DNA from 3 places in the Streptomyces sp. NPDC055239 genome. Region 3 is predicted to be linked to each of the others. Evidence: riboswitches for the same ligand, from Rfam matches in the RefSeq annotation. Region 3 holds a riboswitch; each other region holds the start of a gene.

What was found. Region 3 has a riboswitch for S-adenosylmethionine ahead of ACWFRJ_RS23425 (glutathione S-transferase family protein). Riboswitches for the same ligand answer to the same signal wherever they lie in the genome.
Region 1: linked by a shared signal. The riboswitch ahead of ACWFRJ_RS10910 (aminotransferase class V-fold PLP-dependent enzyme) and the one ahead of ACWFRJ_RS23425 (glutathione S-transferase family protein) in region 3 are both predicted to bind S-adenosylmethionine.
Region 2: linked by a shared signal. The riboswitch ahead of thrC (threonine synthase) and the one ahead of ACWFRJ_RS23425 (glutathione S-transferase family protein) in region 3 are both predicted to bind S-adenosylmethionine.

What each region holds. Positions count from the first base shown of each region.
Region 1 covers NZ_JBSGRD010000002.1:1,053,863-1,064,004, forward strand. The annotation lists gene ctaE (aa3-type cytochrome oxidase subunit III) at 1-280, shown strand, start outside; gene qcrC (cytochrome bc1 complex diheme cytochrome c subunit) at 364-1,173, shown strand; gene qcrA (cytochrome bc1 complex Rieske iron-sulfur subunit) at 1,170-2,225, shown strand; gene qcrB (cytochrome bc1 complex cytochrome b subunit) at 2,222-3,853, shown strand; gene trpD (anthranilate phosphoribosyltransferase) at 4,013-5,077, shown strand; SAM riboswitch class IV at 5,207-5,323, shown strand; gene ACWFRJ_RS10910 (aminotransferase class V-fold PLP-dependent enzyme) at 5,505-6,878, shown strand; gene ACWFRJ_RS10915 (glycerate kinase family protein) at 6,830-8,047, opposite strand; gene ACWFRJ_RS10920 (SLC13 family permease) at 8,072-9,484, opposite strand; gene ACWFRJ_RS10925 (response regulator transcription factor) at 9,559-10,142, opposite strand, start outside.
Region 2 covers NZ_JBSGRD010000022.1:47,940-58,081, forward strand. The annotation lists gene ACWFRJ_RS41950 (DUF7927 domain-containing protein) at 1-1,362, opposite strand, end outside; gene ACWFRJ_RS41955 (glucosyl-3-phosphoglycerate synthase) at 1,494-2,438, opposite strand; SAM riboswitch class I at 2,606-2,740, shown strand; gene thrC (threonine synthase) at 2,758-4,065, shown strand; gene ACWFRJ_RS41965 (MoaD/ThiS family protein) at 4,167-4,445, shown strand; gene ACWFRJ_RS41970 (cold-shock protein) at 4,869-5,072, shown strand; gene groL (chaperonin GroEL) at 5,407-7,032, shown strand; gene ACWFRJ_RS41980 (ATP-binding protein) at 7,085-9,196, opposite strand; gene ACWFRJ_RS41985 (PP2C family protein-serine/threonine phosphatase) at 9,504-10,142, shown strand, end outside.
Region 3 covers NZ_JBSGRD010000007.1:197,233-207,374, forward strand. The annotation lists gene ACWFRJ_RS23405 (ATP-binding cassette domain-containing protein) at 1-3, shown strand, start outside; gene ACWFRJ_RS23410 (M13 family metallopeptidase) at 65-2,017, shown strand; gene ACWFRJ_RS23415 (hypothetical protein) at 2,039-2,272, opposite strand; gene ACWFRJ_RS23420 (DinB family protein) at 2,288-2,812, opposite strand; gene ACWFRJ_RS23425 (glutathione S-transferase family protein) at 2,836-3,645, opposite strand; SAM riboswitch class IV at 3,972-4,116, opposite strand; SAM riboswitch class IV at 4,297-4,410, shown strand; gene ACWFRJ_RS23430 (putative leader peptide) at 4,530-4,619, shown strand; gene ACWFRJ_RS23435 (LLM class flavin-dependent oxidoreductase) at 4,730-5,998, shown strand; gene ACWFRJ_RS23440 (NtaA/DmoA family FMN-dependent monooxygenase) at 6,016-7,455, shown strand; gene ACWFRJ_RS23445 (LLM class flavin-dependent oxidoreductase) at 7,471-8,598, shown strand; gene ACWFRJ_RS23450 (hypothetical protein) at 8,643-9,320, opposite strand; gene ACWFRJ_RS23455 (PucR family transcriptional regulator) at 9,503-10,142, opposite strand, start outside.

The DNA of each region.
Region 1 (10,142 bases), on a different contig from region 3:
TATTGGTGGTCAGGTGTACGAGTACACCGAGCTGGTCAAGCACGAGGGCCTCTCGCTCTCGTCAGACCCGTACGGCTCGGTCTTCTACCTGACCACCGGCTTCCATGGCATGCACGTGACAGGCGGGCTCATCGCCTTCCTGTTGGTCCTCGGCAGGACGTATGCGGCCAAGAGGTTCACCCATGAGCAGGCGACCGCAGCCATCGTCGTGTCCTACTACTGGCACTTCGTCGATGTTGTCTGGATCGGTCTCTTTGCCACGATCTACATGATCAAGTAAACGGAGCCGGGCTCACGACGGGCCCGACAATCCGACTCATTCCAGAAGCATCGACGCAGAAGATCCTGACACCGGGGTAATCCGTGAAAAAGCTCTCCGCACGACGACGCCACCCGCTGGCGGCGGTCGTCGTCCTACTCCTCGCGCTGGCGGCCACCGGGGGGCTGTACGCCGCGTTCGCGCCGGCGGACAAGGCGCAGGCCGACGACACCGCCCAGTCCCTCGCTATCGACGAGGGCAAGAAGCTGTACTCCGTGGGCTGCTCCAGCTGCCACGGAACCGGCGGTCAGGGGTCCTCCGACGGTCCTAGCCTGGTGGGCGTCGGCGCAGCCGCCGTCGACTTCCAGGTCAGCACCGGCCGCATGCCGCTGCAGCAGCCGGGCGCCCAGGCGCCGAAGAAGAAGGCCATCTACAACCAGGCCCAGATCGACCAGCTCGCGGCGTACATCGCCTCGCTGGGCGCGGGCCCGACCGTCCCCACCGAGAAGCAGTACAGCCCGGACGGGGCGGACATCGCCAAGGGTGGCGAGCTGTTCCGCACCAACTGCGCGCAGTGCCACAACTTCACCGGTGAAGGCGGCGCGTTGACGAAGGGCAAGTTCGCTCCTTCGTTGGAGGATGTCTCCCCGAAGCACATCTACGAGGCCATGCAGACCGGCCCGCAGAACATGCCGTCCTTCCCCGACACGACGATGCCGGAGAAGAACAAGAAGGACATCATCGCGTACCTCGACGCGGTCAACGGCGAACAGACCGAGAGCCCTGGCGGTCTCAAGCTGGGTGGCCTGGGTCCGGTCAGTGAAGGCCTCTTCGGCTGGATCTTCGGTCTCGGCACGCTGATCGCGGTCGCCGTGTGGGTCGCCGCTCGGACCGCAAAGGCCAAGAAGTCATGAGTAGCAAAGAGAATCCAGAAGAGAACCTGCCCAGCGTGCAGGAGACCGAGCACGGCTCGGTGGCGGTGGCGGACGAGAACCCGTTCGCCGACCCGGGGCTCCCGCCCCACGAGCATCGTGTCCAGGACATCGACGAGCGGGCCGCAAGGCGTTCCGAGCGTGCGGTCGCCTTCCTGTTCACGCTGTCGATGCTGGCCACGATCGGCTTCATCGCCTCGTACGTGGCCTTCCCGGTCGACAAGAGCGTCTACATCTTCCCGATCGGCCACATCAGTGCGCTGAACTTCTCCCTGGGCATGACCCTGGGCGTGGCGCTCTTCTGCATCGGCGCGGGCGCGGTCCACTGGGCCCGCACCCTGATGTCCGACGTGGAGGTCGCCGACGAGCGACACCCGATCGAGGCCGAGCCCGAGGTCAAGGCCAAGGTCATGGCCGACTTCAAGGCCGGTGCCGCGGAGTCGCAGTTCGGTCGGCGCAAGCTGATCCGCAACACGATGTTCGGCGCGCTCGCCATGGTGCCGCTCTCCGGCGTCGTCCTCCTGCGTGACCTCGGTCCGCTGCCCGAGGACAAGCTGCGGCACACGCTGTGGTCCAAGGGCAAGCTGCTCGTGAACATGAACACGAACGAGCCGCTGCGCCCGTCGGACGTACAGGTCGGCTCGCTGACCTTCGCCAAGCCCGAGGGCCTGGAGGAGCACGATCACGACTTCCAGGTGCAGATCGCCAAGGCGGCCCTGATGATCGTCCGGATTCAGCCGGCGGACATCAAGGACAAGCAAGAGCTCGAGTGGTCGCACGAAGGTGTCGTCGCCTACTCGAAGATCTGCACCCACGTCGGGTGCCCGATCTCCCTGTACGAGCAGCAGACGCACCACGTCCTCTGCCCGTGCCACCAGTCCACCTTCGACCTCTCCGACGGTGCCCGAGTGATCTTCGGCCCGGCCGGTCACGCGCTGCCGCAGCTGCGCATCGCCGTGAACGAAGAGGGCTACCTCGAGGCGCTCGGCGACTTCGCCGAGCCCGTCGGTCCTGCATTCTGGGAGCGCGGATGAGCACTACGACGACTGATACGCGTAAGAAGGAGGCGCCCGCCGGTGAGCGGGTCGCCGACTGGGCCGACGGCCGCCTGGGGATCTACTCCCTGGCCAAGGCCAACATGCGCAAGATCTTCCCGGACCACTGGTCCTTCATGCTGGGTGAGGTCGCGCTCTACAGCTTCGTCATCATCATCCTCACGGGTGTGTACCTGACGCTGTTCTTCCACCCGTCGATGAACGAGGTGGAGTACCACGGCAGCTACATCCCGCTGCAGGGTCAGCTGATGTCCGAGGCCTTCAACTCGACCATGCACATCAGCTTCGACGTCCGCGGCGGTCTGCTCATCCGGCAGATCCACCACTGGGCGGCGCTGATCTTCGTCGCGTCGATGATGGTCCACATGATGCGCGTCTTCTTCACGGGCGCGTTCCGCAAGCCGCGTGAGATCAACTGGCTCTTCGGCTTCCTGCTGTTCGTCCTGGCGCTGTTCACCGGCTTCACCGGTTACTCGCTCCCGGACGACCTGCTGTCGGGTACGGGTGTCCGGTTCATCCAGGGTGTGCTGCTGTCCATCCCGGTCGTCGGTACGTACATCTCGATGTTCGTCTTCGGCGGGGAGTTCCCGGGCGGCGACTTCGTGGCCCGGTTCTACTCGGTCCACATCCTGCTGCTGCCCGGCATCATGCTGGGCCTCCTGGTGGCGCACCTGATCCTGGTCTTCTACCACAAGCACACGCAGTTCGCGGGCCCCGGCAAGACGAACAAGAACGTCGTCGGCATGCCGCTGCTTCCGGTCTACATGGCGAAGGCGGGAGGCTTCTTCTTCCTGGTCTTCGGCGTCATCGCGATCATCTCGGCGATCGCGACGATCAACCCGATCTGGGCGATCGGCCCCTACCGTCCGGACCAGGTGTCCACCGGCGCCCAGCCCGACTGGTACATGGGCTTCGCCGAGGGTCTGGTCCGCGTGATGCCGGGCTGGGAGATCAACGCCTGGGGTCACACGCTCGTCCTGGGCGTGTTCATCCCGATCGTGATCTTCCCGCTGGTGCTCGTGGCGATCGGCGTCTACCCGTTCATCGAGTCCTGGGTGACCGGCGACAAGCGCGAGCACCACATCCTGGACCGCCCGCGCAACGCCCCGACCCGTACGGCCTTCGGTGTCGCATGGCTGACCGCGTACTTCATCATGCTGGTCGGTGGTGGCAACGACCTGTGGGCCACCCACTTCCACCTGTCGATCAACGCGATCACCTGGTTCGTCCGTATCGGCTTCTTCGTCGGACCGGTCCTCGCCTTCATCGCCACCAAGCGGATCTGCCTGGGTCTGCAGCGGCGCGACAAGGACAAGGTCCTGCACGGACGCGAGTCCGGCATCATCAAGCGCCTGCCGCACGGTGAGTTCATCGAGGTCCACGAGCCGCTCAACCAGGAGCAGCTGCACACGCTCACCGCGCACGAGCAGTACGCGCCGGTCGAGATCGGCCCCTCGGTCGACGAGAACGGCGTCGAGCGCAAGGTGTCGGGGTCGCAGAAGCTCCGGGCCAAGCTCTCCAAGGGCTACTACGGGGAGGACAACCAGATCCCCAAGCCCACCACCGAGGAGTACAAGGAGATCACGAGCGGCCACGGCCACCACTGATCGTCTGACGTACTGAGGTACGTACTGAGGTACTGACCACAAGGTCGCCACGGCGAGAGCCCCGTCTCATGCATCCAGTGCATGGACGGGGCTCTTTGCCGTCCCCAGGGCTGGATAAGGTGTTCCTGTCCTACGCCTATACGAACCCAGGAGCGGCAGATGAGCGCTGTGACCCCCGCAGGAGGCAACACCGCGGCGGCCCGTTCCTGGCCCGGTGTACTGAACGGTCTTCTTGAGGGACGCGACCAGAGCACCGACGACACGGCCTGGGCCATGGACCGCATCATGCGCGGCGAGGCGTCCGACGCGCAGATCGCGGGCTTCGTGGTCGCGCTGCGGGCCAAGGGCGAGACCGTGGAGGAGATCTCCGGCCTCGTCCGCACGATGTACGAGCACGCCAATGTGATCGAGGTGCCTGGCCGGACGGTCGACATCGTCGGCACCGGCGGCGACGGCGCCAAGACCGTCAACATCTCCACGATGTCCGCGATCGTGGCCGCCGGCGCGGGCGCGAAGGTCGTCAAGCACGGCAACCGCGCCGCCTCCAGCGCCTCGGGCGCCTCCGACGTCCTGGAGAAGCTCGGGGTGAACCTGGAGCTGCCGCTGAAGCGGGTCGTCGAGGTGGCCGAGGAAGCCGGGATCACCTTCTGCTTCGCCGTGAAGTTCCACCCGGCACTGCGACACGCCGGTGCGGCGCGCAGCCAGCTGGGGATCAGGACCGTCTTCAACGCCCTGGGTCCGCTCACCAACCCGGCCAAGGTACGGGCCCAGGCGGTCGGGGTCGCCGACGCGCGGATGGCGCCGATCGTGGCCGGGGTCTTCGCCGAGCGCGGGCACTCGTCCCTCGTCTTCCGCGGCGACGACGGGCTCGACGAGCTGACGACCACGGCGACATCGCGGGTCTGGGTCGTGCGGGACGGCGCCGTGCGCGAGGAGGCCTTCGACCCGCGGGACGTCGGCATCGACCTGGTCCCCGTGGAGGCGCTGCGGGGCGCTGACGCCTCGTACAACGCCGAGGTGGCCCGGCGCCTCCTGGACGGGGAGAGCGGCCCTGTGCGGGACGCCGTGCTGCTCAACACGGCGGCGGCCCTGGTGGCCCTCTCGCCGGGCGAGGGGAGCCTCGTGGAGCAGATCGGCGCCGGTATCGCCAGGGCGGCGGAGTCGATCGACTCCGGGGCCGCGAAGAAGTCCCTGGAGCGCTGGGTGGCGGCCAGCAACAGGTGAGCGCGGCGTGAGCGTGGCTTGAGTGTGGCTTGAGTGTGGCGTGAGTGTGGCGTGAGTGTGGTGCACACCGCAGTCCGGATCGCGGACTGCGGTGTGCACCGAGAAGTTCGTGTGGCAAGATGCTGAGCAGGTCATGAGTGACAGCGATTAGGCCCCGGCTCGCTGTCCGGCAACCCTCCGTCCGTGGCGGGGTGCCCCGGGTGAAGACCAGGCCGTACGCAGCAAGGCGTATGGCAAGCGCGGACCCCTGCGCACTCGATGAGTGTCGTATCCCTGGGGTCCTGGTCCTCAAGGGAGCAGTCTCGTGAGCAAGCGAATGCGATAGGGCTTCCCGGCCCCTTTTCCGCACCCCCTTTTCTTTCATCACTGCGAGCGCCCTATGTGCGCGCTCGCAGTGAACTCGCCTGCCTTCCCACGGGAGTTCGCCATGTCTGTTCCCACCGCTGTCGCCGACCGATCCGTCTGTGCCGAGCCGCTGCCCGTCCTCGGCCGTGACGTCACCGTGCCGCTCGTCACCGGCGGTGAGGTGACCTACGCGGCGCTCGACTACGCGGCGAGCGCCCCGGCCCTGCAGCGCGTGTGGGACGACGTGGCCGCGTACGCGCCGTACTACGGCAGCGTGCACCGGGGTGCCGGGTACCTCTCGCAGCTCTCCACCGACCTCTTCGAGAACAGCCGCGTCACCGTCGCCGAGTTCCTCGGCTGCCGCGAGGACGACCAGGTCGTCTTCACCCGGTCCACCACCGACTCGCTGAACCTGCTCGCCGCCGCCCTGCCCGCCGACTGCCAGGTCTTCGTCTTCGAGACCGAGCACCACGCCTCGCTACTGCCGTGGCGCGACGCCCGCGTGACGTACCTGAACGCCCCGCGCACCGCCGAGCAGGCCGTCGCCACCCTGGAGCGCGCCCTCGCAGAGCGCGATCCCTACGGACCCGCCCTGGTGTGCGTGACCGGCGCGTCGAACGTCACCGGTGAGCTGTGGCCGGTCAAGGAGCTCGCCGCCGCCGCCCACGCGCACGGCGCCCGCATCGTCCTCGACGCCGCGCAGCTCGCGCCTCACCACCCCGTCTCCATCGACGACCTCGACGTCGACTGGGTCGCCTTCTCGGGTCACAAGCTGTACGCGCCCTTCGGCTCGGGGGTCCTCGCGGGCCGCTCCGACTGGCTGCGGGCGGCCGAGCCCTACCTCGCGGGCGGCGGCGCATCGCGCAAGGTCGCGCGGCGTGAGGACGGCGGTGTGGACGTGGAGTGGCACGACACCGCCGCGCGGCACGAGGCCGGTTCGCCGAACGTCATCGGCGTGTACTCGATCGCCTCCGCCTGCAAGGCGCTGACCGATGCGGGCTTCGACGAGCTCGTGGCCCGCGAGCGCCACCTCATCGCGAAGGTGCAGGAGGGTCTCGCCGATGTGCCCGCCGTGAAGGTGCTCTCGCTCTTCGGCGACGACGCGCCGCGCGTCGGCGTCATCTCCTTCGTCGTCGAGGGCTGGAACAGCTCGCACTTCGCCGCCGCGCTCTCCGCCGAGTACGGCATCGGCGTGCGCGACGGCCTCTTCTGCGCCCACCCGCTGGTGCGCACCCTCCTCGGCAGTGACCCGCAGACCCAGGGCGAGTGCGGCGCACCCGAGGCCGCGCCCGGCGAGAAGTCCCTCAACGCGATCCGCGTGAGCTTCGGCGCGGGCACCCCCGACGAGCACGTGGAGCGTTTCGTGCGCGCCGTGAAGGAGCTGGTGGCGGACGGCGCGCGCTGGAACTACCGCACGGAGGAGGGGCGCTGCGTCCCGGACACCACGGCCGCCTGAGCCTTGCTCCCCTTGGTACGTCCCTTCAGCCTTGACCCCAGAACGATCATCCGCAGGGCCCGCTCGGTCGCGTCGGTGAGGAACTCACCGCCACGGCCGAGCGCCTCGGTGAGCGAGACCGGGGCGGGCAGGATCGCGCTGTAGGCGTCCACGCCCTCCGCCCGTACGTGGTGCGCGCCCTGGCCGATCGTGCCCGCGAGGACAAGGACGGGGCGGCCGAACCGCTTGGCGCGCCGTGCCACCTCCGCGGGGACCTTGCCGCGCGGCGTCTGGTGGTCGAGGGCGCCCTCGGCGGTGACGACCAGGTCGGCGCGGGCCAGGCGTGCGTCCAGGTCCAGATGGTCGAGCAGGACGTCGAAGCGGGGGAGCAGTTGGGCGCCGAGCGCCGCGAGACCGGCGCCAAGTCCGCCGGAGGCGCCCGTTCCGGGGCCTAGGGAGAGGTCCGCCGTGACACGCAGGTCGCGGGTCAGGACGTACGCCCAGTGTTCGAGGGCCGCCGCGAGCTGTTCGACCTGCGTGGGCGTCGCGCCCTTCTGGGGGCCGAAGACGCGGGCGACGCCGCGCTCGCCGGTCAGGACGTTGAAGGGGTTGCAGGCGACGCGGATCTCGGTGTCCTTCAGGCGGGGGTCGAGGCCCGAGGGATCGATACGGCTCAGGCGTGTCAACTCCCCGCCCCCGCGAGGGAGTTCCCAGCCGTCCGCGTCAAGGAGCCGGGCGCCGAGCGCCTGGAGGGCCCCCGCGCCCCCGTCCGACGTGCCGGAGTCGCCGCAGCCCACCAGGATGCGGCGGGCGCCCGCGTCGAGCGCGGCGCTGATCAGCTCGCCGACGCCGTACGTCGTCGTGGCCCCCGGGTCGCGCAGATCGCGCGGGACCAGTGACAGTCCGGCGACCGCGGCCATCTCGACGACCGCCGTGCCGTCCGGAAGCAGCGCGAAGTGCGTGCCGATCCGCTGGCCGACGGGCCCTGTGGCGGGCAGCGCGACGAGACGGCCGCCGCCGGTGATGGCCAAAGCGCGGGCTGTGCCCTCGCCGCCGTCCACCAGGGGGATCAGATCGGTCTCGGCGCGTGGGACGACACGGCGTACTCCTGCGGCGATGGCCTCGGCCGCGGACTGCGCGGAAAGGGACTCCTTGAAGCCGCTGGGGGCGATGGCGAAACGGGTCAGCATGAGGGTCTCCAGTGCGGGCGGGGATCAGCGGACGGGTACGCCGAGCAGCGGCCAGAGCGTGACGGCGAAGAGCAGGACGAGCGCGGCGGTCAGCGGCGCCAGGACCGCGGAGAGGCGAAGCAGGTCGCGCGGGGTGTAGGTGGGGGTGCCCGGGATCTCGGCGAAGAGCGTGACGGGCTTCGCGGACGCGGGCAGGGTGTGGCAGAAGCCGGCGGCCGCCGTGGAGGCGAGGGCGGCGGCGACCGGGTTGACGCCCGCGCCGACGGCCGCCGCGACGACCAGGGGTACCAGGACGGACGAGCGGGCCGAACGGGACTGCAGGACCAGGTGCGCGGCCGTGCTGACCGCGATGACGACGGTCAGGAAGAGCCAGGGCGGCACATCGAGCGGAACCCCGCTCACCAGCCACTTCGCCGCCCCCGAATCGGCGAGCGCGACCCCCATCGCCATCGTCGCCGCCATGAAGAGCAGCAGCGACCACGGCACCGTCTTCAGCGCGTCCTTCAGGCGTACGGTCCCGAGGGCGGGGGACGAGGCGACGACCGCGCCGATCAACGCGACCACGGCGGGCGGCACCTGGTGCAGCGGTTCGCTGCACCAGAGCGCGACGACCGTGGCGAGCAGGAGGGCGCAGCGGGTCTCGGCGGGCTCCCAGGCTCCGGTGACCGGCTGCTCGCTGTGCTCCTGGAGCTGCTCGACGGTGATGTGGACGGGGCCCTCGCGGTCCGTACGGCGTGTCGTCGTCAACAGGACGGCCTCCGCCGCCAGATGGGACGAGGCGACGGCGAGCGGCAGGCCGAGCAGCATCCACTGCGTGAAGCCGATCCGCTCCCCGGTGGCCTCCCACAGCACGGACACCGTGATCAGATGGGCGCCCGCGCCGATCAGGGTCGCGACGGCGGAGAGCAGGATCACGGTCGGGAACAGCAGGGCGAGCATCACCACGAGGCGCCTGCGCTCTGCGAGGACCTTGGCGAGCGCGAGGAAGACGGGAAGGGCGAGCGCGGCGCGGCCCGACGTGGCGGGCACCGCGAACGCCGTCACGACCAGGGCGGCCGTCGTCAGATGCGTCAACTGCCGCACGCTGCGCGCCCCGCTGACGAGAAAGGCGGCAGCCCGCCCCGCGAGACCGCTGCGGGCCACCGCCGCCGCGAGCACGAAGGCGCAGATCAGCAGCCAGACCGTCTCGTCACCGAGGGTGCCGAAGAGCGTGTCGCTGCTGATCACTCCGGTCGCGGTGAGCGCGAGCCCGGCGCCGAGCGCGATGTACGTGTCGTCGATCGGCGTACCGATCCACGCGCAGGTCGCCAGGGCGAACACGCCGAGGGTCAGGCGTGCGTCGCCGCTCAGGCCGGGGAAGTTGCCGGGCACCAGGAGCAGCGCGCACAGGCTGAGCGCGATGCAGAGGGTGATGCCTTGCCGGGGATTCAGGGTCACGCAATGAGCCTCGGGCCCGGCCGTGAGCCCTCAATGAGCCGCGGATGAAAGGAAATTCACCGTGGCCCCGTTGGTCACCCCGGCAGCCGGTACCCCATCCCGCGCACCGTCTCCACCCGCTCCGCGCCCAGCTTCTTGCGCAGCGCCCGTACGTACACGTCCACGATGTTGGACCCGGGGTCGAAGTCGTAGCCCCACACGTGCGAAAGGATCTGTTCCCGCGAGAGCACCTGGCCCGGATGGCGCAGGAAGAGTTCGAGCAGCACGAACTCACGTGCGGTCAGATCCACCGTGCGCTCGCCCGCACGTGCCCTGCGCGTGCGCAGATCCAGCGTCAGATCCCCGCCGCGAAGAACCGTCACCTCCGGTGCCCCCGCCGCTGTACGCAGCCTCAGGCGCACCCGTGCCAGCAGCTCCTCGAAGCGGAACGGCTTGGTCATCCAGTCGTCGGCGCCGCCCTCGAGGCCCGCCACCGTGTCCCTGACCGAGTCGCGCGCCGTGAGCACGATGACCGGTGTGCTCACACGGGCCTCGCGCAGCTGCCGCAGGACGGTGAAGCCGTCCTTGCCCGGCAGCCCGATGTCCAGGACGACCAGGTCGAAGCCGCCGGTCAGGGCGTAGTCGTAGGCCGCTTCGCCGTCGCCGACGACGCTGGTCG
Region 2 (10,142 bases), on a different contig from region 3:
GATGTCGCCGGTCCAGCTGATCCGCGGTCTGGTGTACGAGACCTTGCCGGTCGTCGCCTTCGCGTCGTGGTTGTACGTCGCGTCGTCGAGGTTGTCCGTCAGGTCGTCGCTGAACTTGGCGTTCGGGTAGTTCAGCTTGCTGATGTTCTTCGCCTTGACCGTGTAGGTCAGGGTGCCGCCAGGCTTCACCTTCTTGGGGCTCGCCGTCTTCGTCACCTCCAGATCCGGGACCGGGACGGAGAGCGCGAGGGCCGAGGGGACGTAGGTGTCGCCCTTCGTGGAGAAGCTCAGCGTCGTGGAGGTCGAGCCGACCGGGATCGGCTCGGCGGCGGGGGCGGCGGCCGGTGTGGCGCGTGTGCTGCCGCCCGTGACGTCGAACTCCTTGGCGTCGATGGAGAGGTTGTTGGTCATCCTCGGGTCGAGGGCGCCGTCGTCCTCGCTGATGAAGAAGTTGTTGGTGTTGCCCGTGTGCGACTCGGTGATGTTCTGGCCGCCGACCGCGAAACGGTCGCCGGGGGTGTTCCAGTCGCCCTCGTACGCGGTGACGCTCGCGCGCGGCTTGCCGTCCGTGCGGTAGAAGCCGTCGACCTTGACGCTGGTGGCGGGCGAGGTGGAGCGCTGGAGGACGTGGCCGCCGTAGACGTAGACGTTGCGGCGGTCGGGCGCGTACTGCTCGTCGGGGGCGTCGTACTTGTAGACGACGGTCAGGGACCAGCCCGCGACGCAGCCCTTGCCGGTGGGCGCCCAGATGTCGCCGACCGCGACCGGCATGGGCGTTCCGTCGCCGGTGATGCCGCTGAAGAGGCCCGTGACGTCGGCCTCGCCGGTGTAGTAGTGCGGGCCGTTGGCCGACGCCGGGTCCCCGACCATGTTCGCCGGGGTCACCTTCGACGGGGTGGCGCCGGCCACGCTGACGGAAGGCACCGCGTCGAGCGGGTCGCCGGGGGACGGATTCACGTCGGCCCCGGAGATGTCGCAGCGCTTGAGCTGCGCGCCGCTCGGGCCCTTGTACGTGCCGTCGTTGCCGCCGAAGAAGAGGCGCGCGTACGCGACCTTCGCGCCGGGCGGGATCGCGACCCGGCCGGTGCTCGATCCGTGGTCGGGGTCCATGCCCGCGGTGTTGATCCGCCGCATGACGAAGGTGTTGTTGTTGTCGCGGCCCTCGCCGTCCGCGGCGGTGGCGCAGCGCGCCGCCATGTCCGCGGGCGTCGTCGGGCAGCCCATGACCGTGTTGCCGATGGTCTTGAAGTCGCCGTAGAGCGATTCGTCGTAGCGCTTGGCGAAGGGCTCGATCACATCCGCGGCGGCCGGTGCCACGGCTGCGGCGCTCAGTGCCCCTGCCGCGAGACCGGCCGTGGCCATGGCCACGCCACCGACGCGTCGCGCGCTTCCCATTACCTGTCTGACCCGCAGCTGTCTGAGCCGCAGCTGTCTGACCCGCATAAAGACCCACATAAGTGGGGAATGTAGACAAAATGCCCGGTCTTGGGTGGTTACGCCACGCGGCGTGCCGTGTACTCCGCGATCCCGGACATCGGCGGACGCTCCTCCGTGTCCACCGAATGGGTCCGCGGTTCGAACCCGTGCTCGCCCCGTTCGAACTGGGTGAGCTCGGGGCGTACGTGGTGACCGAGCGCGAGCCTGACCTGCGCCGTCCGGTAGATCGCGGCGGCCATCCTGCCGAGCGCCTGCCCGTCCTGGTGCCGGTGCTTGCGCACGCCGACGTCGACCTGCGCGAGCGCGTCGAGGCCCACGGTGTGCAGCGCGTCGACGAGCAGGCCGAGCTCCACCCCGTAGCCGACCGGGAACGGCAGCCGCTCGAGGAGGGACCTGCGTGCCGCGTACTCGCCGCCCAACGGCTGGACGAATCCTGCCAGTTGGGGCCAGTGCATGTTGAGAAGCGGGCGCGCCATCAGCTCGGTGACCCGGCCGCCCTGACCCGCCGTCCCGGCAAGCGGGCGGTCGTACATCGCCTTCACGAAGTGCACGTCGGGCTCGGTCAGGAGCGGGCCCACGATCCCGGTGACGAAGTCCGCCGAGAACTCCTTCAGGTCCGCGTCGACGAACGCGACGATGTCACCGCCGGTCACCAGGAGTGAGCGCCACAGGACCTCGCCCTTGCCGGGCACGGCCGGGATGCGCGGCAGGATCTCGTCCCGGTGCACCACCCGCGCACCCGCATCGCGCGCGACCTCGGCCGTGCGGTCCCGCGAGCCCGAGTCGATCACCACGAGCTCGTCGACGAGGGCAGTTTTCTCGATGAGCTCGCGGCGGATCTCGGCGACGATCTCGCCGACCGTCTCCTCCTCGTCGAGCGCGGGCAGGACGACGCTCACCGAGGCTCCCGACGCCCGTTTGGCGGCGACGAGCGCGCTGAGCGGACGGTCGGCAACGGACCAGGAACGCCTGGTCAGCCAGCGCTCGGCCTCTTCCAGCACGGGTGGCTCCTCCTGTGTGTGGCCTACATGTGACCCATCTCGCGGTTCGGACGACTATCTCAAGGGTCCAGGCCGTCGGTTACAGTCTTGAACAACGCGGATGACCATCGCATGTCGGGGGTCGACGCGTAACAAACGCCCCGGGCCCCTGAAGCCCGGCGCCATACCGCTCATCCAGAGGGGCAGAGGGATACGGCCCGTTGAAGCCCCGGCAACCATCCCGCCGACCGCGCATGCGAGGTCTCGGCGGGGAAGGTGCCAATTCCGTCTCGCGACGAGATTCGTCGCGGGGAAGATGAGGAGAAAGGGCCTCGCCTCCATGGCTGCGCAGACTGTTGCAACGAACGACACCACCCCCTCGACCACGGGTTCTGTGGACCTCGGCCCCGCATCGGGCCTTTCCTGCCGCGAGTGCGGCGAGCTGTACGCCCTCGGCCCGATCTTCGCCTGCCAGGCCTGTTTCGGCCCGCTCGAAGTGGCGTACGACCTGCCGACCGGCGACCCCGAGGCGCTCCGGAAGCAGATCGAGTCCGGCCCCGCCAACATCTGGCGCTACGCACCCCTGCTGCCCGTCCCCGCGGACGTCGCCGAGAAGCCGAACATCAACCCCGGCTGGACCCAGCTCGTCAAGGCCGACAACCTCGCCCGTGAGCTGGGCGTCGAGCAGGGCAAGCTGTTCGTCAAGGACGACTCCGGGAACCCGACGCACTCCTTCAAGGACCGTGTCGTAGCGCAGGCCATCGAGGCGGCGCGCGCCTTCGGTTTCACCACCCTCTCCTGCTCCTCCACCGGCAACCTCGCCGGTGCCGTGGGCGCAGCGGCGGCCCGTGCCGGTTTCCGCTCGTGCGTGTTCATCCCGCACGACCTGGAGCAGGGCAAGGTCGTCATGGCCGCGGTCTACGGCGGCGAGCTCGTCGGTATCGAGGGCAACTACGACGACGTGAACCGCTTCTGCTCCGAGCTCATCGGCGACCCGCTGGGCGAGGGCTGGGGCTTCGTGAACGTGAACCTGCGGCCGTACTACGGCGAGGGTTCCAAGACCCTCGCGTACGAGATCTGTGAGCAGCTCGGCTGGCAGCTGCCCGACCAGCTGGTCATCCCGATCGCCTCGGGCTCGCAGCTCACGAAGATCGACAAGGGCCTCAAGGAGCTCATCAAGCTGGGCCTCGTCGAGGACAAGCCGTACAAGATCTTCGGTGCGCAGGCCGAGGGCTGTTCGCCGGTGTCGACCGCCTTCAAGGCCGGGCACGACGTCGTACGCCCGCAGAAGCCGAACACCATCGCCAAGTCCCTCGCCATCGGCAACCCCGCCGACGGGCCGTACGTCCTGGACATCGCGCGTCGCACGGGCGGTGCGGTGGAGGACGTGAACGACGAGCAGGTCGTGGACGCGATCAAGCTGCTCGCGCGGACCGAGGGCATCTTCGCGGAGACCGCGGGCGGTGTGACGGTCGGCGTCACGAAGAAGCTGATCGAGGCCGGTCTCCTCGACCCCTCCCTGACCACGGTGGTCCTGAACACGGGTGACGGGCTCAAGACCCTGGACGCGGTTGCCGAGACCTCTCAGGCGACCGCGACGATCAAGCCCAGCCTCGACGCGTTCCGCGCCGCGGGTCTCGCCGGTTAACCGCCGTAGGTCTTGAGCCTTCTTTCCGACTGCGGACCGTCGTGGCTGGTCGCGCAGTTCCCCGCGCCCCTGAAGGGGCCCGCATACCCCGAGGTGAATCCATGAGCGTGAACGTCCGTATCCCCACCATTCTTCGCACCTACACCGGCGGCAAGTCCGAGGTCGCCGCCGAGGGGGCGAATCTTTCCGAGGTCATCGCCGATCTCGAGGCCAAGCACGCCGGTATCGCGGCCCGTGTCCTTGACGATCAGGGCAAGCTGCGGCGCTTCGTGAACGTCTACGTGAACGACGACGACGTCCGCTTCGAGCAGGGCCTCGAGACCGCGACGCCGGACGGTGCCGGCGTCTCGATCATTCCCGCCGTCGCGGGCGGCTGCTGAATCCGCCTGAAAGCACGCAGCGTCACCTCTATTGCCCCCTCCGCGAGAGAAGCGGAGGGGGCAATTCAATGTGGTTGAGCGCGGTACAGTTGGGAAGCAAGCTTCGCTGTTTGTGCCGAGTGCATATACGAAGTCGGCCCGGGGCCGACAAGAAGTAGCCAAAGCGCCTTGCCTATTTGAGCCTATTGCGGCATTTGTCTGGCCCGACTTGCCCTGAACTCCGGCAAATTCTCCGCATATTACCGATCGTGCGTGCCCAGAATTCTCGTCCGATTGACCTGTTGCAGAGGGCAGTTGGACAGATACATTCAGCGGCGGTCGACGCGTTCCGGCGCACGCCTCCACAACCCATTGGGGGGTGAGGTCTGACCCGGGCCCGCGAAGTGCGGGTCCGTGCAAGGGCCAGTAATAGGGGAGTTAGGCATGGCTCAGGGCACCGTCAAGTGGTTCAACGCGGAGAAGGGGTACGGCTTCATCGCGGTCGACGGTGGTGCGGATGTTTTCGTCCACTACAGCGCGATTCAGATGGACGGTTACCGCACCCTTGAAGAAGGTCAGCGAGTGGAGTTCGAGATCTCGCAGGGCCAGAAGGGTCCGCAGGCGGACATGGTCAAGCTCGCCGTCTGATCTCGGCGCGATCGGCCAGCGACTTAGCGAGTGACGAGGGGCCCGTATCCCGACAGGGGTACGGGCCCCTCGTACGTACGCCCTCAAAAGCGCCTGCGCCCCCGGACGCGCGCCCCCTCATGTGTCTGGGATCCGTGAGAGACGCTTGCACTCGTAGGGGTCGAGTGCTAATCATTGGCGTTAGCACTCTCCGAGTGAGAGTGACAGAACTTGGATCGGGTCGGTGAGGCTCGCAGGCCGGGTGGGGCAAGGAACCACAAGGCTTGCAGGCCGTCCGTCGCGGGCACCGATGCGATCCGGAGCATGCCACCCCTGTCCGGGAGGACCACTTCACATGGCCAAGATCATCGCGTTCGACGAGGAGGCACGGCGCGGCCTCGAGCGCGGCATGAACCAGCTCGCCGACGCCGTCAAGGTGACCCTGGGCCCCAAGGGTCGCAACGTCGTCCTCGAGAAGAAGTGGGGTGCCCCCACGATCACCAACGATGGTGTTTCCATCGCCAAGGAGATCGAGCTCGAGGACCCGTACGAGAAGATCGGCGCCGAGCTGGTCAAGGAGGTCGCGAAGAAGACGGACGACGTCGCCGGTGACGGCACGACGACCGCGACCGTCCTGGCGCAGGCGCTGGTCCGCGAGGGCCTGCGCAACGTAGCCGCCGGTGCCAACCCGATGGCCCTCAAGCGTGGCATCGAGAAGGCCGTCGAGGCCGTCTCGGGCGCCCTGCTCGAGCAGGCCAAGGACGTGGAGACCAAGGAGCAGATCGCTTCGACCGCCTCCATCTCCGCCGCCGACACCCAGATCGGCGAGCTCATCGCCGAGGCGATGGACAAGGTCGGCAAGGAAGGCGTCATCACCGTCGAGGAGTCGCAGACCTTCGGGCTCGAGCTTGAGCTCACCGAGGGCATGCGCTTCGACAAGGGCTACATCTCGGCGTACTTCGCGACCGACATGGAGCGTATGGAGTCGTCGCTCGACGACCCGTACATCCTGATCGTCAACTCGAAGATCTCGAACGTGAAGGACCTCCTTCCGCTCCTCGAGAAGGTCATGCAGTCCGGCAAGCCGCTGCTGATCATCGCCGAGGACGTCGAGGGCGAGGCCCTGTCGACCCTGGTCGTCAACAAGATCCGTGGCACCTTCAAGTCCGTCGCCGTCAAGGCGCCCGGCTTCGGTGACCGCCGCAAGGCCATGCTCGGCGACATCGCCATCCTCACCGGTGGCACCGTCATCTCCGAGGAGGTCGGCCTCAAGCTGGAGAACGCCGGTCTCGACCTGCTCGGCCGTGCCCGCAAGGTCGTCATCACCAAGGACGAGACCACGATCGTCGACGGCTCCGGTGAGAGCGACCAGGTCCAGGGTCGCGTCAACCAGATCCGCGCCGAGATCGAGAACTCGGACAGCGACTACGACCGCGAGAAGCTGCAGGAGCGCCTGGCGAAGCTCGCTGGCGGTGTTGCGGTCATCAAGGCCGGTGCCGCGACCGAGGTGGAGCTCAAGGAGCGCAAGCACCGCATCGAGGACGCCGTTCGCAACGCGAAGGCCGCCGTCGAAGAGGGCATCGTCGCCGGTGGTGGCGTGGCGCTCATCCAGGCCGCCGCTGTCTTCGAGAAGCTTGAGCTCGAGGGCGACGAGGCCACCGGTGCCGCCGCTGTGAAGCTGGCCCTCGAGGCCCCGCTGAAGCAGATCGCGGTCAACGCCGGCCTCGAGGGTGGTGTCGTCGTCGAGAAGGTGCGCAACCTGACCGTCGGCCACGGCCTGAACGCCGCGACCGGTGAGTACGTCGACATGATCGCCGAGGGCATCCTCGACCCGGCGAAGGTCACGCGCTCTGCCCTGCAGAACGCCGCGTCGATCGCCGCGCTGTTCCTCACCACCGAGGCCGTCATCGCCGACAAGCCGGAGAAGGCGGGCGCTGCCCCGGCCGGCGGCGGCATGCCGGGCGGTGACATGGACTTCTGAGCCTCTTCGGCTCGGTAGGCCAGTCTTCACGTACCGAGGGCGGTATCCCTTCTCAGGAAGGGGTACCGCCCTCGGGCGTTGTGTGAGGACCCGCTCCGGGGGCCAGGGCGTAGGCGATGCCCTCGTCGATGCCGCTCTCAAGGCCCTTGCGGAAGGCGGCTTCGTACGCCGGGTCGCCGATGGCGTCGCGGCTCCGGCGCTCGCAGGCCTGGCGGGCGGCCAGGAAGTAGGGGTTTCCCATCTGTGCGACACCGACGGAGCGCCACAGGACGTCGGAGATGCCGAGCAGCCGCCCGGTCTGCTCGGGGTCGTCCATGGCCGAGGTCAGCGCGTCGATGCTCAGGGCGGCACCGAAGACGTCGTGGAGCCGCCACTTGATCAGCAGGGCGTCACGGGCGTGCCGGACGGCCGCTGCCGGGTCACCGCTGCCGAGCGCCGCCCCGGACAGCAGGTAGAAGGCGAAACTGCGCATCCACTGCTCGCCGTGCCGCTCGCACTCCTCGCGCAGGGTGTCGGCGCTCGCGGTGGCCAGGTCGAACTCGCCCAGATGGACATGGGCGAACGCCACGGCGGAGAGCACGAAGAGCTTGATGGCGGGAGAACCGCCTCCGCAGTCCGGTGAATCGGCCGTCCGCCCGAGAATGCCGATCAGTTGCGTCGGCCGGTCGGTCAGCCCCAGCTGGACCCCTTCGAGGTGGAGAGCGGCGTCGACCGCCGCCCGATCGTCGATCCGGTCCGCCACCAGCGTGCAGGCGTTCGCCATCGCGATGGAGGCTTCGAGGTCGCCCTGCATGAAGGCCACTTCCCCGCAGGTCCACTGGGCCCAGAAGCGTTCCGGTCCCGGGACCGGCCCCGGGGCCGTGGCCAGGGCCCGGTCCAGGTAGTGGCGGCCTTCGCGCTGGAAGCCGCAGCAGAGCCAGAAGAACCAGAGACTGCCGACCATCTCGAGGCCGTCGCGCGGGTCCGGGTCGGTGAGGCAGCACTCCAGGGCCGCGCGCAGGTTGGCGTGCTCCGCGGTGCAACGCTCGTACCAGGCGATCTGGTCGGGTCCTGCCCACTTCCGGCCGCCCGTGCGGGCCAGCCAGCGGTAGTAGTCCCGGTGTCGCTGCGACAGCTGCTCTTTCTCGCCGAGCTTTCGCAGCCACTCCTCGCCGTACTCACGGACGGTGTCCAGCATCGAGTACCGCAGGCCGCGCTGGGTCTCCACCGAGCGCAGGAGCGACTTGTCCACGAGCGCGGAAAGGAGCCCCCCGATCTGGCCGCTGCCGAGCGGGCCGACGGCGCAGACCAGTTCGGCCGCCTCCTGCTCGAAGCCGTCGGCGAAGACGGAGAGGCGGGCCCAGGCAAGTCGCTCGTGCGGGGTGCACAGTTCGTGGCTCCAGCCGATGGCCGTGCGCAGGGTCTGGTGCCGGGGGTCGCTCTCGCCGGGCCGGCTGCCGGGGGAGAGGGAAGGCGCTGCGAGCGTCTCGAAGCGGGCGTGCAGGCGCGTGCGGAGTGTGTCCAGGTCCATCTCGGAGAGGCGGGCGGCGGCCAGTTCGACGGCGAGGGGGATGCCCTCCAGATGCGCGCAGATCTCCGCGACCGCCGAGCCCTGCTCCTCGGTGACACCCGCGCGTTCCATGAACAGCAGGGCCGCGTCGGACGGTTGTGCGCCGAGGTCGTCGACGGGCAGCGGGGGCACGATGATCGCCTGCTCGCCGCGGAGGGCCAGGGGGTGGCGGCTGGTGGCTAGGACGTGTACTCCGGGGGCCACGGCCAGCAGGGTTCGTACGAAGTCGGCGCAGGCGGCGGCCAGATGCTCGCAGCAGTCCAGGATGAGGAGCAGCTTCTTGTCGGCCAGCCAGTCGGCCACCACCTCGATCGCGGGCCGGGTGCTCTGATCGGCGAGGCGCAGGGCCTCGTACAGGGCGAGTGGCATCAGGGCCGGTTCGCTCAGCTGGGCGAGGCCGACCAGCCATACTCCGTCGGGGAAGCCGTCCCGCAGTTCGGCTCCGGCGCGCTGTGCCAGGCGGGTCTTGCCCACGCCGCCCACGCCGGTCAGCGTCACCAGACGGGCGTCGGTCACGGCTTTCGCGACGGCCCGCAGTTCCGCCCCGCGTCCGACGAAACTCGTTGTCTCGGCCGGTAGGTTGCCCGCCTGTCGGTCCTGCCCGGTTTTTCGCATGGTGGCTCCCCGCCTCCGGCCGCTCAAGCCCCGTCGGCCCCGGCCCCGCATCGGCCGTTCCCGCCACACGAGTCTGCTCTCCGTCACGTTCCCGAGTCCGTGGATGTCTTGAGATGCCCATTTCTGCCGACGAGATGCTCGCATCGCCGCATTTCGGCGTCAGTCCCGGTCATCTGTCGACGACTCCGGTCAACTGCTTCTGGGAGAGGGCACGGGTGGGCCATAGTGACCGTCAGTCGTCACGGAGCGTGAACATGGGGGTGGGGCCGGGCCATGCCCGTCGGCAGGTTGGGGCCGGGAGGCAGACATGAGGAGATGGCGCAGCCTGTTGATGCTGGCTCTGGGGACGAGCTTCCTCCTCGCCGTGCTCGGCACGTCCGTCGGCGGCTGGCCGACCGGGGTCGCCGTGCTGCTGATCGGCCCGCTCCTCGCCTGTGTCTGGTCGAGCCCGCGGCGTACCGCGGTGGTGGTCGCCCTGACGGTGCTGCTCGCGGCGGGGACCGGCGTCGTGCGCCGTCTGCTGGGGGCGCCTGGTTTCGCCCTGGAGTTCGCGGTCCTGGTGGCGGGCGGGATCCTGGCCGTCCACAACGCGGCCCGGCATGCCCGGCGGGAGGCGGAGCTGACCCGGGTCACGGAGGTGGCGTGCGCGTCGCAGAGCGCGCTGCTGCGGCCTCTGGAGGCCGAGGTCGGCGGGATCGAGGTCTGCACCCGGCACCACAGCCCGGTGCGCGGGGCCTCGGTGTGCGGAGATGTGTACGACGTCGTCCACACCCCGTACGGACCGCGGCTCTTCGTCGGGGACGTACGCGGCCACGGCCTTGAGGCGCTGCGGACCACAGCCGCGGCGATGCAGGCATTCCGCGACCTCGCCTATCTCACCCCCTGCCTCGCCGACCTGGCCACGGCCCTTGACGCCCGGCTCGCCCCCGACCTGGGGCCCGAGGAC
Region 3 (10,142 bases):
TGAGGCGGGGTCGGCGCCGACAAGCCGATCGTGCTCGGGCGCGGTGTCCGCGTAGGGTGCGTGAATGAGCATGCTGGATGACGCCCGCGCGGGCATGAACCCTGAGATCCGGCCGCAGGACGACCTGTTCGGCCACGTCAACGGTCACTGGCTGGAGACCGAGGCGATCCCCGACGATCGCTCCAGCTGGGGCCCCTTTGTGCAGTTGGTCGACACGGCCGAGGAACAAGTGAAGGTGATCATCCAGGACCTCGCGTCGGACGGCGCCGGTTCGGATGACGCGCGCAAGATCGCCTCGCTGTACGCGTCCTTCATGGACGAGGAGGCGATCAACGCCCGCGGGCTCGCCCCCGCGCAGCCCCTGATCGACGCCGTCGCGGGGCTGCGGGACAACCGGGAGCTCGCGGCGTTCCTCGGCCGCTTCGAGCGGACCGGCGGCTCCGGTCTCTTCGGCTCCTACATCGACTCCGACGACCGCGACTCCGACCGCTACCTCTTCAACGTCCTCCAGGGCGGAATCGGCCTGCCCGACGAGTCGTACTACCGTGACGAGAAGTTCGCCGAGATCCGCGAGAAGTACGTCGCCTACCTCACCGACCTGCTCACCCTCGGGCAGCACGCCTCGCCCGCGGACGCCGCGAAGACGGTTCTCGCCCTGGAGACCCGTCTTGCCGCAGGGCACTGGGAGCGGGCCGAGACGCGTGACGTGCAGAAGACCTACAACCTCACCACCCTGGACGAACTGATCGCCCTGGCGCCGGAGTTCGACTGGCGCGGCTATGCCGAGGGGCTCGGCGGCTCGGACGCCACCATCGCCGAGACGTGCGTCCGCCAGCCGTCGTACTTCGCCCACCTGTCCACGGCCCTCGCCGAGGTGCCGATCGAGCAGTGGCGTGACTGGGCACTGGTCCGGGTCCTCCGCTCGTGCGCGCCCTACCTCACGGACGCGTTCGTGGAGAAGAACTTCGAGTTCTACGGCCGCACCCTCAACGGCACCCCGGAGCTGCGCGCCCGGTGGAAGCGGGCGGTCGCCTTCGTCGAGGGCTCCATCGGTGAGGCCGTCGGCAAGGAGTACGTGGCCCGGCACTTCCCGCCGAGCTCCAAGGCGATCATGGACGACCTCGTCGGCAACCTCCTGGAGGCCTACCGCCAGTCGATCGCCCGCCTCGACTGGATGACGGACGAGACGAAGGAGCGCGCGTACGAGAAGCTCGCCACGTTCCGTCCCAAGATCGGCTACCCGGACACCTTCCGCGACTACTCGGCGCTCGAGGTCTCCGGCGACGACCTGCTCGGCAACGCGCACGCGGCGGACGCCTTCGAGTCCGACCGGCAGCTCGCCAAGATCGGTGCTCCGGTCGACCGCGACGAGTGGTTCATGCTGCCGCAGACGGTCAACGCGTACTACAACCCGGGCACGAACGAGATCTGTTTCCCCGCGGGCATCCTGCAGAAGCCGTTCTTCTCGCCCGACGCCGACCCGGCCGAGAACTACGGCGGCATCGGCTCGGTCATCGGCCACGAGATCGGGCACGGCTTCGACGACCAGGGCGCGCAGTACGACGGCGCGGGCAACCTCAACGACTGGTGGACCGCGGACGACAAGACCGCGTTCGAGGCCAAGTCGAAGGCGCTGGTCAAGCAGTACGACGCCTTCTCGCCGCGCAACCTCCCCGACGAGTTCGTCAACGGCTCGCTGACGGTGGGCGAGAACATCGGTGACCTGGGCGGCCTGACCATCGGGCACACGGCCTACCGCATCGCGCTCGACGGCGCCCCGTTGCCCGAGAACGACGGCCTCACCGGCTCCCAGCGGCTCTTCATGAACTGGGCCTACTGCTGGCGCACCAAGCGCCGCAAGGAGCAGGAGCAGCAGTACCTCACCATCGACCCGCACTCGCCGCCCGAATTCCGGGCCAACATCGTGCGCAACCTCGAAGAGTTCCACGAGGCGTTCGCGACGGCGGAGGGCGACGGGCTCTGGCTGGACCGCGCGGAACGCGTCAGGATCTGGTGAATCCCCCGACGGCCGCGGCACTCACGTGCCGCGGCCGTTGATCGCCGTCAGGAATGAGGCACCCATGGCCGCCGCACCCGCAGCTCTCGCGGCGGCGGCACCGGTGATCCCGTCCTTCGCCGCAGGGCCGCACTCTCCGGCGATCTGCTCCCCACCCTCAAGCCGGTAGCAGGCGAACCGCTCCACCACACGCTCGACGGCGTCCCCCTCGCGCCCTTCTTCGAAGGCACACAAGACCAAGAAGGTGGTGCGCACGGCGAAGGAGGCCTCCTACGCGAGGTGAACGCGCAGCATGCGGAGCTGGCCGATCTCCGTGGCGTTCTTCATCAGCTCGGAGTTCACCCAGGCGAGCATGTGGGCGACGGTGTGTTCGGGGTCGTTCTGCCAGGGGAACGGGGCGGTGTCGTCCAGGTCCGTGTCGTCGAGCCGGTCGAGCACCGACAGCCAGTCCGTACGCAGGCCGCGAAGCCAGTCGACGGCTGCCTCGCCGCTGCCCGGCCACGTGATCTCGGTCCGCTCCCGCGGCACCTGCCCCCGCGCGTGGTCGATCGTGACGCTCCACCACCAGCCGATGTGCCAGCTGATCCAGCCGATCGTGGGAACCGGGACGGGATCCGGCTCGGTCTCCGCGAAGTCCGCCACCCACCCTCCGTCGCCGTCGGGCCGCACCGTCCAGCAGAGCGGCGCGGGCTCCCACAGGAAGTCCTCGGGCTCCAGGCGCTCCAGGTGGTACTCGAAGAGGGACCACGTCAGGTCGAACTGTCGGCGCAGCAGTTCGCGTCGGGAATCGTTCACGGGCTGACCCTGGCACAGGGGCCCTAGGCTTGGGAAAGGGATTGTGGGTCGCAGGCGGATGCGTCCGACCACCGGTCCGGCTCTCCAAGCCGGGGGTGGTTGGCGTAGAAGGCCGGATGGTCGTGCAGGCGGCGTACGTAGGCGCGCAGGTGGGGGTAGGTGTTGGTGTCCTCGGCCGCGTCCGGGGTGAGGTGGACGAGCCTCGCCCACAAGTCCACGTCCGCCGCTGTGAGTTCGTCGCCCACGAGGTAGGAGCGGGAGGCCAGCCGGCAGTCGAGCCTGTCCAGTGTCGCGGGGGCGAGCGGTTCGGCGAGTAGCTCGTGCCAGGTGTCGATCCGTGCTGCCAGGGCCGGTCGGCGCAGGACGGGCAGCGGGCCACTGCCGTGTGCGGCAAGGCGGCAGGCCAGGTCGCGCAGGATGTCGGGGGTGTGGTTGCTGACGACGTGCCCGCTCCATCGGTCGCACAGGGCCGGAACGGTCAGCGGCCCGTCGAAGTGGTGCTCGGTGGCCTCGTAAGAGCGGTGCAGGGAGTCGAGCGCCTCGGTGGTGTGCGGTGCCAGGAGGGTGGTGGCGACCGATTCCCTGAGCCCGAGCAGGTCGAGGGTGATCGAGACGCGCAAGGAGTCCGGACATTCCGCCGAGAGATACAGGTGGTAGCGGTGGGGTGCCGGGTAGAAGCCGCCGGCCACGTCGTCGCCGATGCGGCTGCGGATCGGCGCGGGACAGGCGCCGAGTGGGCCGGAGTCGTACGGAGGGCATGAATCCGCGGCGGAAGTCAGGTGGGAGGCAGGGCGGGAAACAGGGCGGGAACGGTGCGACGTGATCTCGGGCATGGCTCTCCAGACAGGGGAGGGGCGCCGACCGGCGGCGGCACGCGCGGCGCCGGTGGCACAGCGGGGGAGAGGGGGATCCGTGGCCACAGCGGGCCGCAGCGATGAGGCTTCTTGTCCGGAGGCGTCGCTGGTGTGTGGACGCTGCGCGGACGTCAGACAGCTGGCACCGAGGCGCTGCACACGCGCAGCAGGTCGATGTGCAGACGTCTGGTCAGAACGCGGGGGCGGGGCCGGGGCGCGGACAGGAGAGGCCGCTGGATGCTGTTCCTCTCACCGACCGCCCTGGACATGTCCACCAGCCCTGCCGTCGAGGCCCGTTGTACCCGGGGCCGCGCTTGCCCCGCCGCCACGGCGGGACCCGGTCGTCACCCGGGGCACCCCGTCGCGGAGGAAGGGTTGCCCGTCAGCGGGCCGGGGCCGATGACCCGCTCGGGCAGGAACCCTGCCGGGCGGGCGCTGACAATCGTGACCGTCCCCGGAAGTCTGGGTCCGGGTGCCCGGCTCCGTCAAGAAGGCCCGCACCAGGAACAGAAGGAGTGGTCCGGTGGTTGACTTGACGGAGACGGGCGACGAGGCGCGTACGGCGATGTGGGAACGCCCATGATCCACGGGCATTGCGCACCGCTACGACCTCACGTAACGTCCCGAGCAGGTTACGAGTGTCAGCGTCAAGCCCTGGCTTGCTGACCGGCAACCCTCCCACGCGGCGGGGTGCTCCAGGTGAGGACCAGGCGGTGCCCGTCCAGGGTTCCGCAAGCGCGAGACCGGCGAGGCCCCAGGCCCGCCGAGTCGGAGGGGCGGAGGTGACGGACGTGACACCTGTGTCAGCTGTACCGCACCTGTCGCATCTGTCGCCCGCGCCGCCCGCGCCCGCCCCGCGCGTCATGGTGATCGCCCCGAGCCGCCAGGTACATCTGTACTCCCGGCCGCACATCGATCTGCAGCGTGTCGCCGGCGCGCTCTGTCGTTCCTGACCCGTCATTCCGCCGCCGCACCCTCGGAGTTGAGGGACCGGTGTTTCGCACGGTCGCACGGTCGTACGGTCGATCAGGAAGGCACACCTTTCGTGTCGTCATCATCTTCATTGCCCCATTCATCTCATTCCTCCGCTTCTTCTGCTGACTCTGCTTCTGCTGACTCCTCCGCCGCGCTGCACCTCGCCGTCGCGCTCGACGGCGCGGGCTGGCACCCGGCCGCTTGGCGCGAACCAGTGGCCCGCCCGGGGGAGTTGCTCACCGCCCGGTACTGGGCCGATCTGGTCACCGAGGCCGAACGCGGCCTGCTCGACTTCGTGACGATCGAGGACGGGCTAGGGCTCCAGTCCTCGCACTTCACCGAGCCCGACGGACGCACGGACCAGGTGCGCGGGCGGCTCGACGCCGTCCTCATCGCGGCCCGTGTCGCCCCGCTGACCAGCCACATCGGCCTTGTGCCGTCGGTGGTGGCCACGCACACGGAGCCCTTCCACATATCCAAGGCGATCGCCACGCTCGACTACGTCAGCGCGGGACGCGCGGGCGTACGGGTGCAGGTGTCGGCACGCCGTAACGAGGCCGCGCACTTCGGGCGCCGCACGCTTCCCGCCCTCGAGGCCGTCGAGGACCTCGGCAGGCCGGACGTACGGGAGTTGACCCTCGACCTCTTCGACGAGGTGGCCGACTACGTCGAAGCCGTGCGTCGGCTCTGGGACAGCTGGGAGGACGACGCGGAGATCCGGGACGTCGCCACCGGCCGCTTCGTCGACCGCGGCAAGCTGCACTACATCGACTTCGAGGGCAAGCACTTCAGCGTCAAGGGCCCCTCGATCACGCCACGGCCGCCGCAGGGCCTTCCCGTCGTCAGCGCGCTCGCCCACGAAACTCCGACCGAGGCCCCGTTCCGGCTCCTGGGCCGCTCCGCCGACATCGGATACGTCACCCCGCGCGACGCCGGGCACGCACGCGACATCGTCGCCGCGGTCCGTGCCGAGCAGGATGCGGCCGGACGCGCCGACGAGCCCCTGCACCTCTTCGGCGACCTGGTGGTGTTCCTCGACGACGACCCGGCCGCCGCCGCGGCCCGCCGGGAGCGTCTGGACGCCCTCGCAGGTCACCCGTACACCAGCGACGCCCGGGTGTTCACCGGTACACCCGCCCAACTGGCCGATCTGCTCGTGGAGTTGCGCGACTCCGGGCTCACCGGGTTCCGGCTGCGCCCCGCGGTCGTCGGCCACGACCTCCCGGCGATCACCCGGGGCCTGGTGCCCGAACTCCAGCGCCGCGGCGCCTTCAGGGACGCGTACGAAGCCGACACCCTGCGCGGTCTCCTCGGCCTCGCCCGCCCCGCAAGCCGCTACGCCGCCGCCACCGCCTGAGCCGGAAGGAACCCGACATGAGCAAGTCACCGGACAAGCCGCTCAAGCAGATCCACCTCGCGGCACACTTCCCCGGCGTCAACAACACCACCGTATGGAGCGACCCCGAGGCCGGGAGCCACATCGAGTTCAGCTCCTTCGCGCACTTCGCACGGACCGCCGAGCGCGCCAAATTCGACTTCCTGTTCCTCGCCGAGGGGCTACGGCTGCGCGAACAGGGCGGCGAGATCTACGACTTGGACGTCGTCGGACGCCCCGACACCTTCGCCGTGCTCACCGCGCTCGCCGCCGTCACCGAACGCCTCGGCCTGACCGGCACCATCAACTCCACCTTCAACGAGCCTTACGAGGTGGCCCGCCAGTTCGCCAGCCTCGACCACCTCTCGGCCGGGCGCGCCGCCTGGAACGTCGTGACCTCCTGGGACGCCTTCACCGGCGAGAACTTCCGCCGCGGCGGGTTCCTCCCGCAGGAGGAGCGCTACTCCAGGGCGAAGGAATTCCTCAGCACGGCCGGCGAGCTCTTCGACTCCTGGCGCGGGGACGAGATCGTCGCCGACCAGGGGACCGGCACGTTCCTGAGTGACGCCAAGGCGGGCGCCTTCGTCCACCAGGGGCAACACTTCGACATCCAGGGGCAGTTCAACGTCCCGCGCAGCCCGCAGGGCCGACCTGTCATCTTCCAGGCCGGTGACTCGGAGGAGGGGCGCGAGTTCGCCGCCGAAGGCGCGGACGCGATCTTCAGCCGGTACAGCACGCTCAAGGAAGGGCAGGCGTTCTACGCGGACGTCAAGGGCCGCCTGGCCCGCCACGGCCGCACCCAGGACCAGCTGCTCATCCTCCCGGCGGCGACCTTCGTCCTCGGGGACACGGACGCCGAGGCGGAGGAGCTCTCCCGGGAGGTGCGGCGCAAGCAGGTCAGCGGCGCCACGGCGATCAAGCACCTGGAGTTCGTCTGGAACCGCGACCTCTCCGCGTACGACCCGGAGGGCCCGCTGCCCGACATCGACCCGGACGTCGGCGAGCACACCATCGCCCGCGGGCGTGCCCAGGTGCGGATGTACCGCGACCCGCTGGCCACCGCGCGGGAGTGGCGCGAGCTCGCGGCCGCGAACAAGTGGTCCATCCGCGACCTCGTCATCGAGACCGGCAACCGGCAGTCCTTCGTCGGCTCCCCGGCCACCGTCGCCGAGACGATCAACTCCTTCGTCCAGGCCGACGCGAGCGACGGCTTCATCCTCGTCCCGCACATCACCCCCGGCGGCCTCGACGCCTTCGCCGACACCGTGGTCCCGCTCCTCCAGGAACGCGGCGTCTTCCGCACGGAGTACGAGGGCACCACCCTGCGCGACCACCTCGGCCTGGCCCATCCCGACGCCGACGCCGGCTCAGACGCCGGGGTGCCTCTCTCCGTACCCACTCCCGTACCCACTCCCGTGCCCGCGTCGGCCGACCACTGAGGAGGATCACCGCCCATGTCAGCCATCCCGCTCGGCGTCCTCGACCTGGTCCCGATCTCGTCCGGCTCCACCGCGACCGTGGCGCTGCGCAACTCCATCGACCTGGCCCGGCAGACCGAGCGATTCGGGTACGCCCGCTACTGGTTCGCCGAACACCACCTCAACCCGGGTGTGGCGGGCACATCGCCCGCGGTCGTCCTCGCCCTGACCGCCGCCGCCACCTCGACGATCCGGCTCGGGGCAGGAGCCGTACAGCTCGGACACCGCACCGCGCTCTCCACGGTCGAGGAGTTCGGCCTGATCGACGCGCTGCATCCCGGACGCCTCGACCTGGGCCTCGGCCGCTCGGGCGGCCGACCGCCGGGCACGCAGGGCGCCGCGCCGCCGACCGCCACCCCCGTCGTCGACGGCCGTGCTCCGGGCGGGCTCCGGATCCCGGCACGCTTCTCCTACGAGCACCTGCTCGGCTCACCCCGCGTCGCCCTCCAGCGCAAGCTGCTCCAGCAGCCGCACGCCGAGGCGCAGGACTACGGGGAGCAGGTCGACGACATCCTGGCGCTGCTCGCGGGAACGTACCGCTCCGATGACGGCATCGAAGCGCATGTCGTGCCCGGTGAGGGCGCCGACATCCAGGTGTGGATCCTGGGCAGCAGCGGCGGCCAGAGCGCGGACGTCGCCGGTCGGGGCGGCCTGCCCTTCGCCGCGAACTACCACGTCAGTCCGGGCACGGTGCTAGAGGCGGCAGAGGGGTACCGCGCCGCGTTCAAGCCCTCCGACGTACTCGACAAGCCCTATGTCAGCGTCTCCGCGGACGTCGTCGTCGCCGAGGACGACGAGACCGCCCGCGAACTCGCCGCGGGTTACGCCCCATGGGTCCGCAGCATCCGCACGGCCGAGGGCGCCATCCAGTACCCGACGCCGGAGGAGGCGCGCCGCCACAACTGGACCGACACGGACCGGGCCCTGGTCCAGGACCGCACGGAGACCCAGTTCACGGGTTCCCCCGGACGCGTGGCGGATCTCCTGGAGCAGCTCCAAGAAGCCACCGGAGCTGACGAGTTGCTCATCACCACCATCACCCACGGCCATGCCGACCGGGTGCGCTCCTACGAACTGCTCGCCGAGGAGTGGCGGCGCAGGTGACGTGTCCGTCCGCCGGGCGTCGCGCGCCCGGCGGACGGTCGGGGTCAGGCGATGGGCCAGCAGTTGTACGCGTTGTAGTTCGTGCCGTTGCAGCCGAACCATTTGCCGTAGAGGCAGGGGCCGATGTCGCTCCAGTAGCCGTGGCAGCACGCCAGGCACGTGTAGCCCCCGTACCCGTCGCTCACACAGGCCGAGCTGCCGTCCACGCACTCGGCCTGGGCCCGGGGCGTGGCCTGGGGCGGTGTGCCCTGCGGGGCGACGCCCCAGGTCAGGGGAGGCGTCGCCGGGCCTCTGGCTCCTGGACCTTGAGGCACAGGGCCGTGAGGCCGGGCCTGGGACTGAGCCTGAGGGCCCTGCGGCGGGGGCTGGGCGTGCGCTGATGATGTCCCGCACGGCGAGGGTGCCGGGGCGGCGCCGGCCCGCGCGTAGTGGGAAAGCAGTGTGGCCAGGACGGTGTGCTCCGGGGAGTCGGACTCCTTGAGCGTGAGCTGGACGAGGCTGTGCGTGTGTTCGTCGCAGGGAACCTGCCTCAGGAGCTCCACCTGATCGATGAGGCTCACGGGGATCGTCGTCCAGTCCTGACATGTCGTGCCGGGAGCGAACTGGAAGCTCTCCGTGGCCTCTTCGGACTTCTTGACCATCCCGACGATCACGGGTTTCTCGCGGACCGAGTCCGATGCGAGTGCTTGAAGGAATTCCTCACCGCTGAACGACCTGGGCATGTGTCTCCTCTCGGCGCCACGCGGGCGCCAGCCGATGCCACGAGGTTCGCGTGATCCGCGAGAGCGGCACAACGGAGGCGGAGGCAGTCGGTCCGGATAGGTGAACTCGCGTCACGAGCGGGGGCGTTGTCCCGCGAGCGCACGCCGGGGTGGAGCGACCGCGCGCAGGACCGGTCGGCGCCCTACCCGTTCCGGCCCCCGAGCACGATCGTGCGCGCGATGTCAAGGGTGAGGCGCTGCCACGGGTCCTGGGGGTCGCGCGATGTGATGTCCCGTACGCGACGCAGGCGGTAGCGCACGGACTGGGGGTGCAGGTGGAGCTCGCGGGCCGCGGCGTTGGCGGAACCGGTGTCGATGTACGCGGTGAGGGCTTCCAGGAGGTGGCGCTGGGCGCGGTCGACGAGGGGGCCGAGGACGATCCGGCCGATCTGGTCGGGGCTCACCACGGGGTGGCCCGCGAGCAGCGCGAGGACGTGCGCGTCGGCGTCGGTCAGGACCCGGTCGGCGTGGTGGGCGTGCGGGGGAGCGGTGTCCAGGGCACCCGCGGCGAGCCGGTGGGCGACCGCGACGCGCTCAAGGCTCTCGCCCGCGATCACACAGCCGCGCCAGGCGTGCCGACGCAGGACATCCGGTACGGCGTCGGCGGACGCGGCCGGAAGGAGCAGGACCGCACGCGAACCGTGTGTCGTCGCCAGGGACGTGCCCCGGGCCCCGCCGCCACCGAGGGCCGCGAGCAGCGCGGTCGACGTGGTGAGGGAGATGTCGGTGGAGCCACCGTCAAGGACTCCGGGGTCCACCGATTCCGCCACCAACAGGCGGTAG